DNA from 2 places in the Paraburkholderia pallida genome. Region 1 is predicted to be linked to the other one. Evidence: riboswitches for the same ligand, from Rfam matches in the RefSeq annotation. Region 1 holds a riboswitch; the other holds the start of a gene.
What was found. A riboswitch is a leader RNA that binds a small molecule or an ion and turns the genes downstream of it on or off. The one in region 1 is predicted to bind glycine.
Positions count from the first base shown of each region.

Region 1 (5,844 bases):
CTATGGCTTCGCCGGCCAGACCTTCCACGCACCCGTGATCGCCCATAGCGGCGCGGCCACGCTTGCCGCCATCGCGACGAGCCAGGCCGAGCGCGCACAGGCCGACTATCCCGATGCCGCGATCGTCCCCGACCTCGACGCCCTGCTCTCGCTCGACGCCATCGAATGCGTGGTGATCGCCACGCCCAACGACACGCACTACGAGCTCGCGCGCCGCACGCTGGAGCGCGGCAAGCACGTGCTGGTCGACAAGCCGGTCACGCTCACCGCCGAGGAAGCAAGCACGCTCGCCGCCATTGCGAAGCAGCGCGGCCTCGTGTTCGCGCCGTTCCACAACCGCCGCTGGGACGGCGATTTCCTCACCGTGCGCGATTTGCTCGCGAACGGCGAGCTCGGCCGCGTCACGCACTACGAATCGCATTTCGACCGCTTCCGTCCGCAGGTGCGCCAGCGCTGGCGCGAGGACGCGACACGCGGCGGCGGCCTGCTCTATGACCTCGGGCCACATCTGATCGACCAGACGCTCGCGCTCTTCGGCGCGCCCGAGTCGGTCACGGCGTTCGTCCACACGCGCCGCGACCACGCCACCGCGCCCGACTACGTGCACCTCGTGCTGCGCTACCCGGGCCACGACGCCGTGCTGCATGCAAGCGCACTGGCCGCGTTCGCGCCGCGCTTCGTCATCCATGGCACGCGCGGCAGCTATCTGAAGAACGGGCTCGATACGCAGGAAGATCAGCTCAAGGCGGGGTTGCGCCCGGGCCAGCCCGGTTTCGGCGACGGCAACGAGCCGGGCCGCCTGCACATGCTGGCTGATGACGGCACGGAAACCGAACTCGAAGTGCCCAACGCCGCCGGCAATTACGCGGATCTCTATCGCGCGCTCGCCGCCGCGATCCGCGATGGCGAGCCTTTCCCGGTGAGCCCGCAGGACGCCGTCGACGTGATGAGGATCATCGAGATCGCCACGCAGAGCGCCGCCGAAGGCCGCACGATCGCGTTCACGCCCACGGCTTGATAACGGACCCGCGCGCAAAACCGCGCGTTGGCGCGGTCGCGGGCGCTTCGCCCGGCGTTCAGCGCCCGCGTGCCGGCACCCCATGCACCTTGCATTTGCCCGACGCAATTGAAAGGTGTGAACAAATCGTTACAAGTGCATGCAGCGCCGCGGTCATCGGGTGGCGCGCGCGGCACGTTTGCCGACATACAACGCAAAAAAACCGAGCAACAACGACTAAAAGCTGCGACCAAAAGGAGAGTCTCAATGACCCGTTTGAACCGTGCCATCCGCTACGCCGCCGTCGGCGCGCTCGTCTCGACGCTCGCCGCTTGCGTGGTCAACCCGCCCCCGCCGCCGCGTCCCGTGGTTGTGAACCCCGGCCCGAATCCGCATGAAGTGGCGGTGGACCGCCTGCACGAGGTCGACGGCCGCATCGACAATCTGAGCCGCCGCATCGACATGCGCGTGAATCAGGGCTACTACCCGCCGCCCCAGGGCGCCGCGTTCCATCACCGCCTCGACACGATCCGCGGCGAAGCGCACGACATGGCGGCCCAGCACGGCGGCGGCATCTCCGGCGACGAGCAGCACGTGCTGAACCAGGAGCTCGACACGGCGGCGCGCGCCATCGGCGAGTAAAGCGGCAACCCCGGCGGCAACCCCGTCGGCAATCCCGGGAGCCACCCCGCCCCCGTTTTTTTCCGCATTGACACACCCGCCAAGCGTCGCGCACAATCGCTGCGCGCGCCGGGAGAGCGCGCCGTTTGTCGCACCCCGCCACCAGGCAGGTGCAACGCGGCGCCGCCGAAGGGGCAACCCACAAACTCTCAGGCAAAAGGACCGTGCGCGCCGGACCTCCGAATCGCTCGCGCGCGCCTGTGCGCCGCGTGTGACTTTCGAGTCCGAAACTCTGGAGAGCGGCAGTAGAACGGCTGGGCAAATGAGCCCCGGGCGTTCAGGCTGCCCACCGAAGGGGCGCGCGCCATCCAGCAGCATTCAACACGGCGCAATCTCTCAGGTATCGAGGACAGAGGGGCCATGCAAGAACCGACCCCAGGCATAGTGCCTGTGGCGTTTCCTGCATGGCCTTTTTCGTTTTCGCGCGATTTTTCGCGACCGCCTGAGGCCCCATGACCGAACTCAAACGCACCCCGCTGAACGACTCGCACCGCGCGCTCAATGCCCGCATGGTCGACTTCGGCGGCTGGGACATGCCCGTCAACTACGGCTCGCAGATCGACGAGCATCGCGCGGTGCGGACCGACGCCGGCATGTTCGACGTCTCGCACATGTGCGTGGTCGACTTCTCGGGCGCGAAGGCGCGCGAGTTCTTCTCCCGCGCGCTCGCCAACAACGTCGCCAAGCTCACGACGCCGGGCAAGGCGCTCTACTCGTGCATGCTGAACCCCGAAGGCGGCGTGATCGACGACCTGATCGTCTACTACTTCGCCGACGACGAATTCCGCACCGTGGTCAACGCGGGCACCGCCGAAAAAGACATCGCCTGGTTCGAGAAGCTCAACGCCGAAGGCGGCTTTGGCCTCACCATCACTCCGCGCCGCGATCTCGCAATCGTCGCCGTGCAGGGTCCGAGCGCGCGCGAAAAGGTCTGGCAAGTCGCGCCCTCCTCGCGCAGCGCCACCGAACTCCTCAAACCCTTTAACGCCGCGAAGATCGAAGCGTCGCCGTTCGGCGAGCTGATGGTCGCGCGCACGGGCTACACCGGCGAAGACGGCTTCGAAATCGTGCTGCCCGCCGCTGCCGTCTGCGAATTCTGGGACGCCCTGCAGCGCCAGGGCGTGAAGCCCTGCGGTCTCGGCGCGCGCGACACGCTGCGCCTCGAAGCGGGCATGAACCTCTACGGCCAGGACATGGACGACAGCGTCTCGCCGCTCGACGCGGGCCTCGCCTGGACCGTCGACATGAAGGAGCCGCGCGAGTTCGTCGGCCGCCCCGTGCTCGAGGCAAACGGCTCGCGCATGGCCTTCGTCGGCCTGATTCTGCAGAAGGAAAACGGCAAGGCCGGCGGCGTGCTGCGCGCGCACCAGAAGGTGCTCACGCCGCACGGTGAAGGCGAAATCACGAGCGGCACGTTCTCGCCGACGATGCAGGAATCGATCGCCTTTGCGCGCGTGCCCCAGGGCGTGCAGCCGGGCGACGTCGTGCAGGTGCAGATCCGTGACAAGGCCCTGCCTGCAAGCGTGGTAAAACTGCCCTTCGTGCGCAACGGCAAGGTGCTCGTCGCCTGATCCGCAAGGATTCGAGCCGCGCACGCCCCCCCTCTTTCAAGTCATAACGAACCACGCACTGGAGCAACCCATGAGCATCCCGGCCGATCTGAAATACACCGAATCGCACGAATGGATCCGCACCGAAGCCGACGGCACGCTGACCATCGGCATCACGGACCACGCACAAGAAGCGCTCGGCGACATCGTCTTCCTCGAGCTGCCTGATGCGGGCCGCGCCGTCGCCGCCGGCGACGCCGTTGCCGTGATCGAGTCGGTCAAGGCCGCCTCGGACATCTACGCACCGGTCGCGGGCGAGATCGTCGAATCGAACACCGCGCTCGTCGACACGCCGGATCAGGTGAACGGCGCGCCGTACGAGTCGTGGCTCTTCAAGATCAAGCCGGCCGCCGACGCCAAGCTCGACGCGCTGATCGACGCCGCCGCCTACGAAAAGGCCATCGGCGCTTAACACGCAGGCGAAGTCGCCTTAACCAGACGGCGCGGCGGCGCGCGCATTGCCCACGCCGCCCGCGCCCGCAGGAAACCCTATGAAGCTCGAACACCCGGATCGTCTGATGAACACGCCGCTCTCGGCCCTTTCGCTCGCCGCACTCGAAGCGCACGACGCCTTCGCCGCCCGCCACATCGGGCCCGACCCGGCCGACCAGCAGGCGATGCTCGACACGCTCGGCTTCGCCTCGCGCGCCGCGCTGATCGACGCGGTCATTCCGGCCGCGATCCGCCGCAAGGACGCGCTGCCGCTCGGCCCCTTCGGCGAGCCGCGCTCGGAAGCCGAAGCGATCGCCGCGCTGCGCGCGCTCGCAGACAAGAACCAGGTGTTCCGCTCCTACATCGGGCAGGGCTACTACGACACGCACACGCCGGCCGTGATCCTGCGCAACGTGCTCGAAAACCCGGCCTGGTACACGGCCTACACACCGTACCAGCCGGAAATCTCGCAGGGCCGCCTCGAAGCCCTGCTCAACTTCCAGCAGATGATCGTCGACCTGACGGGTCTCGCGATCTCAAACGCGTCGCTGCTCGACGAGGCCACCGCCGCCGCCGAAGCGATGACGCTCGTGCAGCGCGTGGGCAAGTCGAAGTCGAACGTGTTCTTCGTCGCCGACGACGTGCTGCCGCAAACGCTCGAAGTCGTGAAGACGCGCGCGAAGCCGATCGGCATCGAGGTGAAGGTCGGCCCCGCCGCTGAAGCCGCCAACGCAGGCGCGTTCGGCGTGCTGCTGCAATATCCGGGCGTGAACGGCGACGTGCGCGACTATCGCGAACTGGCGCAAGCCATCCACGCCGCGGGCGGCGCGGTGATCGCCGCCGCTGACCTGCTTGCGCTCACGATGCTCACGCCGCCGGGCGAATGGGGCGCCGATGTGGCCGTGGGCAACTCGCAGCGCTTCGGCGTGCCGATGGGCTTCGGCGGCCCGCACGCCGCGTACCTCGCGGTGAAGGACGAATTCAAGCGCCAGATGCCGGGCCGTCTCGTCGGCGTGACCGTCGACGCCCAGGGCAACCCGGCACTGCGCCTCGCGCTGCAAACGCGCGAGCAGCACATCCGCCGCGAAAAGGCCACCTCGAACGTCTGCACGGCGCAGGCGCTGCTGGCCATCATGGCGAGCATGTACGCCGTCTATCACGGCCCGCAGGGCCTGAAGCGCATCGCGCAGCGCGTGAACCGCGTGGCCGCGATCCTGGCCGCGGGCGCGAAGCAGCTCGGCTACACGCTCGTGAACGAGTCGTTCTTCGACACGCTCACGTTCGAAGCCGGCGCGCGCACCCAGGCGCTGCATGACGCAGCGCTCGCGCGCGGCATGAACCTGCGCCGCGTGAGCGAGACGCGCGTGGGCGTGTCCGTCGACGAAACCACCACGCGTGGCGATCTGGCCGATCTGCTCGCCGTGTTCGCGCAAGCCGCGTTTGCGAGCGAAGCGCCGTCGGTCGATGCGCTCGACGCCGCCCTCGCTGCGCAGCAAGCGGTGACGTTCCCGGCCGCGCTCGTGCGCGAAAGCGCGTACCTCACGCATCCGATCTTCAACCGCCACCATTCGGAAACGGAAATGCTGCGCTACCTGCGCAGCCTCGCCGACAAGGACCTCGCGCTCGACCGCTCGATGATCCCGCTCGGCTCGTGCACGATGAAGCTCAACGCCACCTCGGAGATGCTGCCGGTCACGTGGCCCGAGTTCGGCGGCATTCACCCGTTCGCGCCCGCCGAGCAGACCGTCGGCTATCGCGAGATGGTCGACCAGCTCGAGCAGATGCTGGTGGCGGCCACGGGCTACGCCGCCGTCTCGCTGCAGCCGAACGCGGGCTCGCAAGGCGAGTACGCGGGCCTGCTCATCATCCACGCCTACCATGAGTCGCGCGGCGAAGGCCACCGCAACGTCTGCCTGATTCCCGCTTCGGCGCACGGCACCAACCCGGCTTCGGCGCAGATGGCCGGCATGCAGGTCGTGGTGGTCGCTTGCGACGCGCAAGGCAACATCGACCTCGTCGACCTCAAGGCCAAGGCCGAGCAGCACGCGGCCAAGCTCGCGGCGATCATGATCACGTATCCCTCGACGCACGGCGTGTTCGAAAGCAACGTGCGCGAAGTTTGCG
Region 1 is NZ_CP038148.1:733,697-739,540, reverse strand. It holds gene E1956_RS03250 (oxidoreductase) at 1-1,018, shown strand, start outside; gene E1956_RS03245 (hypothetical protein) at 1,274-1,639, shown strand; glycine riboswitch at 1,739-1,852, shown strand; glycine riboswitch at 1,901-2,041, shown strand; gene gcvT (glycine cleavage system aminomethyltransferase GcvT) at 2,131-3,249, shown strand; gene gcvH (glycine cleavage system protein GcvH) at 3,320-3,700, shown strand; gene gcvP (aminomethyl-transferring glycine dehydrogenase) at 3,780-5,844, shown strand, end outside.

Region 2 (5,844 bases), on a different contig from region 1:
ACGTCTACGTGCTGGGCGTACCGCTCGTGTACGCCTGGATGTTTCTGTGGTTCGTACTGACCTCGGCGTGTCTCTTCGTCTGCTGGCACGGCTTCGACAAGCACGCCGCCGACGCCACGCAGGACGATCTCTGATTGCAAGGGAGCACGCGCATGTCAACCGTAGTCTTCGCCGGCTTTATGCTGGCTTCGTTCGCACTTGCGTTGCTCTCGCGTCGCGGCGTGGGCACGCAGAGCGTGCAGGATTTTTTCGTCGCGTCGCGCCAGTTCGGCAGCGTGCTGGTCTTTTTTCTCGCTGCGGGAGAGATCTACAGCGTCGCCACGATGGTGGGCTTCGCGGGCGGCATCTACGCGAAGGGGCCGACCTACGGTGTCTGGTTTCTCGGCTATATTCTGCTTGCCTATCCGCTCGGCTATTTTCTCGGGCCGCGCATCTGGGAGGCGGGCAGGCGCTTCAATGCGATCACGCTGCCCGACCTGTTCAGGGGCCACTTTCAGGACCGCACGATCGAGCGCGTGGTCGCGCTCACGTCGATCCTGTTCCTGTTGCCGATGGCGCAACTCCAGTTCACTGGGCTTGCTGCCGCCTTACGCGGGCTGGGCTGGCAGTTCGAGACGCTGCATCTGGTCATCATCGCGGCGGCGCTCGCGCTCGTCTATATCATGATCGCCGGTATCCGCTCCTCGGCCTACGTCGCCGTGCTCAAGGACACGCTCATGGTCCTCGCGATCGTTGCCACCGGGGTTGCCGTGGCGCAGCGTGTAGGCGTGACGACGGTGTTCCACGAAGCCGGGCTGCAGGTGAGCAACCGCATGGATTCCACGCAACTGCGCTTTGCCATGAGCACGATTCTGTTCCAGTCGCTCGGCTTTCTCGCCATGCCATTCGGTGCGCAGATGTTCTTCACCGCGAAGAGCGCTAACACGATCCGGCGCAGCCAGATCGCCATGCCCCTGTATATGCTGATGTATCCGTTTCTCGTGATCGCGTCGTACTATGCGCTCAGCCAGCACTACAGCCTGAACTCGGCGAACGAGGCGTTCTTCGTGGCGGCCAACGACCTTCTGCCGCCATGGCTGCTCGGGCTCGTGGCGGCCGCCGCCGTGCTCTCCGCGCTGCTGGTGCTCACCGGCATGTGCCTCGCCATCGGGCCCATCGTCAGCCGCAATTTGCTGCCGGGCGTGGGCGGAGCGCAACAAAAGGCGGCCGCGAAGATCGTCATCGTGATCTATCTGGCCGTGTCGATCGTCATGACCAGCGCGACGCCGACATTGATGCTCACGCTCATCAACACGACCTATTACGGCGTCGGGCAATTCTTTCCGGGGCTAATTGCCGTGCTGTTCTCGATGCGCATCCGGCCCGCCGCGGTGACGGCCGGCATTCTCGCGGGAGATGGCCTGGCGCTCGCGTTCTACCTGGGCCGCTACGATCTCGGCGGCTTCAATCCTGGCTTGCTGTGCCTGGTAGTCAACTGCATGGTGATCGCGGTGCTCGAGTACGTGTTGCGGGCCACGCGGGCGAGTGGGGCGGTGCGGTCCTGAAGGCTTGACGAGGAGGCGCCGATATTCGGGCGCGCCATCGCGCGCCACCCCGCATCGCGCCGCGTCGATCAGTGACGGTGTTGCCGGCGCCTGTCATGGATAGTCAATCGACTGGCGCGCATGATCAAGCGGGGAATGGGCCCAAACCGGACAATGGCACGCATCACTATCGGGCGGCGCGCTGGACTCGCCAACGCGCTCGCCTGCGGATGCGACAGCCGCTTTCCCCCCGGAGACCCCGCATGAATTTTCTCGACGGCCACCTCTTTCCCGAGAATCAACAGCCCTTGATCATTACCGCGGCGCCTTACGCGCCAGGCTGGTTGCCCTCGGACTTTCCCGAGGACATTCCGGTCACCATGGATGAGCAGATCCAGAAAGCGGTGGACTGCTACAACGCGGGCGCCACGGTGCTGCATCTCCATGTGCGCGAACTCGATGGCAAGGGCAGCAAGCGTCTGTCGAAGTTCAACGAACTGATTGCCGGCGTGCGCAAGGCGGTGCCGGAGATGATCATCCAGGTGGGCGGCTCGATCTCGTTTGCGCCCGAAAACGAAGGGCAAGCGGCGAAGTGGCTCTCCGACGACACCCGCCACATGCTGGCCGAGCTCGAACCCACGCCGGACCAGGTCACGGTGACGGTCAATACTTCGCAGATGAATGTCACCGATCAGGCGGAAGACGCCGACTTCAAGGGCACCTCGCGCGAGAACCCGACGCTCTTTAACGCGTACAAGGAAATGACCGTGCCCGCACAGCCGGGCTGGGTCGAGGAGCACGTGCGCCGGCTGACGGCCAGGGGCATCCAGAGCGCGTTCCAGTGCTACAACCTCAACAGCTTCGAGTCGGTGGAGCGGCTGATGCGCCGCGGCTTCTACAAGGGCCCGCTGGTCATGAACTGGGTGGCGATCGCCGGCGGCATGGATACGCCGAACATCTACAGCCTCGGCAACTTCATCCGCGCGGTGCCCGACGGCGCGGTGGTCACGGTGGAGAGCAATGTGCGCAATGTACTGCCCGTGAACATGATGGGGATTGCGATGGGCCTGCACGTGCGTTGCGGCACGGAAGACTGCCTCTGGAACCAGAAGCGCACCGAAAAGATGAGCACCGTGAAGCAGATCGAGCAACTCGTGCGCATCTCGCGCGAATTCGGCCGCGATATCGCGACGGCGAAGGAGGCGCGCGAGATCAGCAAGATCGGTGTGTTCTACGACACGGTGGAGGAATCGCTGCACGCGAACGGCTTCGCACCGAACCGCAACGGCGGCACGCAAGGCTTCCTGCGCAAGACGGCTTGAGGCAGCGCCCGCGCGGTCCGGCTTTCATGCCGCGCCGGTATCACCTGTGCTTGCGGGGCGGCGCTTCGTGAGCGACGAGGGCCAGGGCCAAGCGTACGCGCAATCCTTCGCGAGGAAAAAAAATCGCTTGCAGCGGCAATAATGGCCCGCTATCTTTGCACTGTTCGATGAACTGCAGCGGGAGAGACTGTCACTGCGAAAGCATTTGACGGCGCCGACGGAGCAACCGCCCCGGAAACTCTCAGGCACAAGGACCCTGCAGCGAGAACACATCTGGAGAGCGGCGCGCAGGCGCCCACCGAAGGAGATTTCCGCCCGGCGTGCTGGATGCCGGCGCGGGAAGAAACTCTCAGGTACATGGACAGATGGGGCACGGTTGTCGGAAACGACAGTGCTCAATCTAATCTGGACCATGTCATGTCACGAATCGCCATCATTGGCGCCGGGATCACCGGCGTCACGACCGCTTACGCCCTTGCAAAGCGCGGCTTTCGCGTTACCGTGTTCGAACGCCACCGCTATAGCGCCATGGAGACGTCGTTCGCGAACGGCGGTCAGCTTTCGGCGTGCAATGCCGAAGTCTGGAACAACACCGCCACCGTCTTCAAAGGCCTGCGCTGGATGCTCACGCGCGACGCGCCGCTGCTCGTGAATCCGCTGCCCGCGTGGCACAAATATTCGTGGATGGCCGAATTTCTGCGGCAGATCCCGAACTATCGGGCCAACACGCTCGAAACGGTGCGCCTCGCAATGGCGGCCCGCGAGCACCTGTTCGAAACGGCCCGTAACGAAGGCATCGAGTTCGACCTCGAGCAGCGCGGCATCCTGCACATCTACAAGGACCGCAAGAGCTTTGACGTGGCCACGAAGGTCAACGCCGTCCTGACCGAAGGCGGCCTCGATCGCCGGCCCGTGACGCCGGCCGAGATCCGGGAGATCGAGCCGGCCCTGGAGGGCGCGTTTTTCGGTGGCTTCTTCACGCCCTCGGATTCGACCGGCGACATCCACAAGTTCACGCGCGGCCTCGCGATGGCGAGTGTGCGGCATGGCGTCGAATTCCACTACGACACGCAGATCGCCGCGATCCGGCGCGACCCGGGCGGCACGTTCACGCTCTCCACGCTGTCGCAGAACGATTCGCATGACGAAATATTCGAACGTATCGTCGTTTGTGCGGGCGTGAACAGCCGTGCATTCGCGTCGATGCTCGGCGACCACGTGAACGTGTATCCGGTGAAGGGCTATTCGATCACCGTAGGTCTCGACGACGAAAAGAGCCAGCGCGCGGCACCCTGGGTCAGCTTGCTCGACGAGAGCGCGAAGATCGTCACGAGCCGGCTCGGCGCCGACCGGTTCCGCGTGGCGGGCACGGCCGAGATCAACGGGTTCAACCGCGACATTCGCGCGGACCGTATCGCGCCGCTGGTCGAATGGACCCGCCGTCTGTTCCCGCAGGTCGACACGTCGCGCGTGATTCCGTGGGCGGGCCTGCGGCCCATGTTGCCGAGCATGCTGCCGAAGGTCGGCAGGGGGCGCATGCCGGGCGTGTTCTACAACACGGGGCACGGACATCTGGGCTGGACCTTGTCGGCCGCAACGGCGGAGAACGTCGCCGCGCTGATCGAGGGCATGGCCGGCACGGCTCAGGGCGTTCGCCTCGCGGCAGCCTGAGCGCGCGGCGCGCCGCGGCTACTTGCGGCGCGCGGGTTTTGTTGCGTCTCCGTGCCGGCCCGCGCGGTCATTCAGCCAGACCTCCTGCAGGTCGATCATGAACGCCTGCAGGATGGACGGCACGGCGGAGGCCCGGCGCGTCACCGCGCAAAAGGGTGACTGCATGCCGAACTGCTCGGGGCCGATGCGCCGCATGTCGTCGCGTTCCACCCAGCGCGCCGCATAGTGGTTGGGCAGGAATCCGATATATGCGCCGGAAAGAATCAGGATCGCCTGCGCTTCGACGTTGTCGACCGTCGCGGCGGCCTTGCTCGCGCTGAGCATCTTCAGATCGTGCTGCTGCAGGTAGCCGCGCGCCGCGATGCGGCTCGCAGCGATGGCTTCGATCTGAACGCCACCTTCCCCCGCCCCCGCAAACAGGGGGTTCCCCTTGCCGCAATAGAGCCCATCGGGTTCTTGATAGAGCTCGGTATAGGTGAGGCCCGGCACGTGGATCGGGAAGTGCCCGATCGCAACATGAAGCCTGCCGTCGAGCACGCGCTCCTCGAGCTCCGCCGGCGTGCCGATGTAGACGTCGACATGCACGTCTTCGCCGCGCGAAACGAACTTCTGCAAGGCCCGCGGCAGCGGCGAAGCGGTGTCCGTCACCGTGTTGTCGATGATGCCCAGATAGAGTCGGCCCGCGATATGCTGCTTCAGCGCGTCCGTGTCCATGCAGAACGCCTCTACGGCAACCTGCAGGCGCTGGGCCGCCTCGTACGTTGCGAGGCCGTGCTCGGTCAGGCGGAAGCCGCCGCGGCCGCGCTCGCACAGCTTGAGGCCGAGGCGCGTCTCGAGCGTGGTCATCTGCTCGCTGATGGTCGACTGGCTCACGTTCAGCGTTGCCTGGGCCGCTGAAAAGCCGCCGCATCGCACGACATGCATGAAAACCCTGAGTAGCTTGAGATCCACGTCCTGCAGTTGCGTCATTGCCCGCGTTCTCCATGATCGCTTGCTTCGGAAATTCCGATATGAATATCTGAACCCCGGGATTTTTGGTCAAAAATAATACCCACATAGTGTCTCAAAGCGGCGGCCCGATAAAAACCGGGTCGTTCACCGATTCCTGACTGGATGACCCAGCGGATCACACACGGAGACACTCATGCCGGGCAACACATACGAAAGCGGGCGGCTGGATTTGCCGTTCGTGGGCCATTGCACGTTCGCGAAATCGCCGGTCTGCCTCGACTGGGATCGCATCGACGCCGATGTGGCGATCCTCGGCGCGCCCAACGACATGGGCACGCAATGGCGCTCGGGGGCGCGCTTCGGGCCGCGCAGCATCC
Region 2 is NZ_CP038149.1:1,674,046-1,679,889, reverse strand. It holds gene E1956_RS22650 (DUF3311 domain-containing protein) at 1-134, shown strand, start outside; gene E1956_RS22645 (sodium:solute symporter family protein) at 153-1,544, shown strand; gene E1956_RS22640 (beta-keto acid cleavage family enzyme) at 1,787-2,845, shown strand; glycine riboswitch at 3,109-3,220, shown strand; gene E1956_RS22635 (D-amino acid dehydrogenase) at 3,263-4,516, shown strand; gene E1956_RS22630 (LysR family transcriptional regulator) at 4,535-5,485, opposite strand; gene speB (agmatinase) at 5,661-5,844, shown strand, end outside.
Region 2: another riboswitch for glycine. It lies ahead of E1956_RS22635 (D-amino acid dehydrogenase); the one in region 1 lies ahead of gcvT (glycine cleavage system aminomethyltransferase GcvT).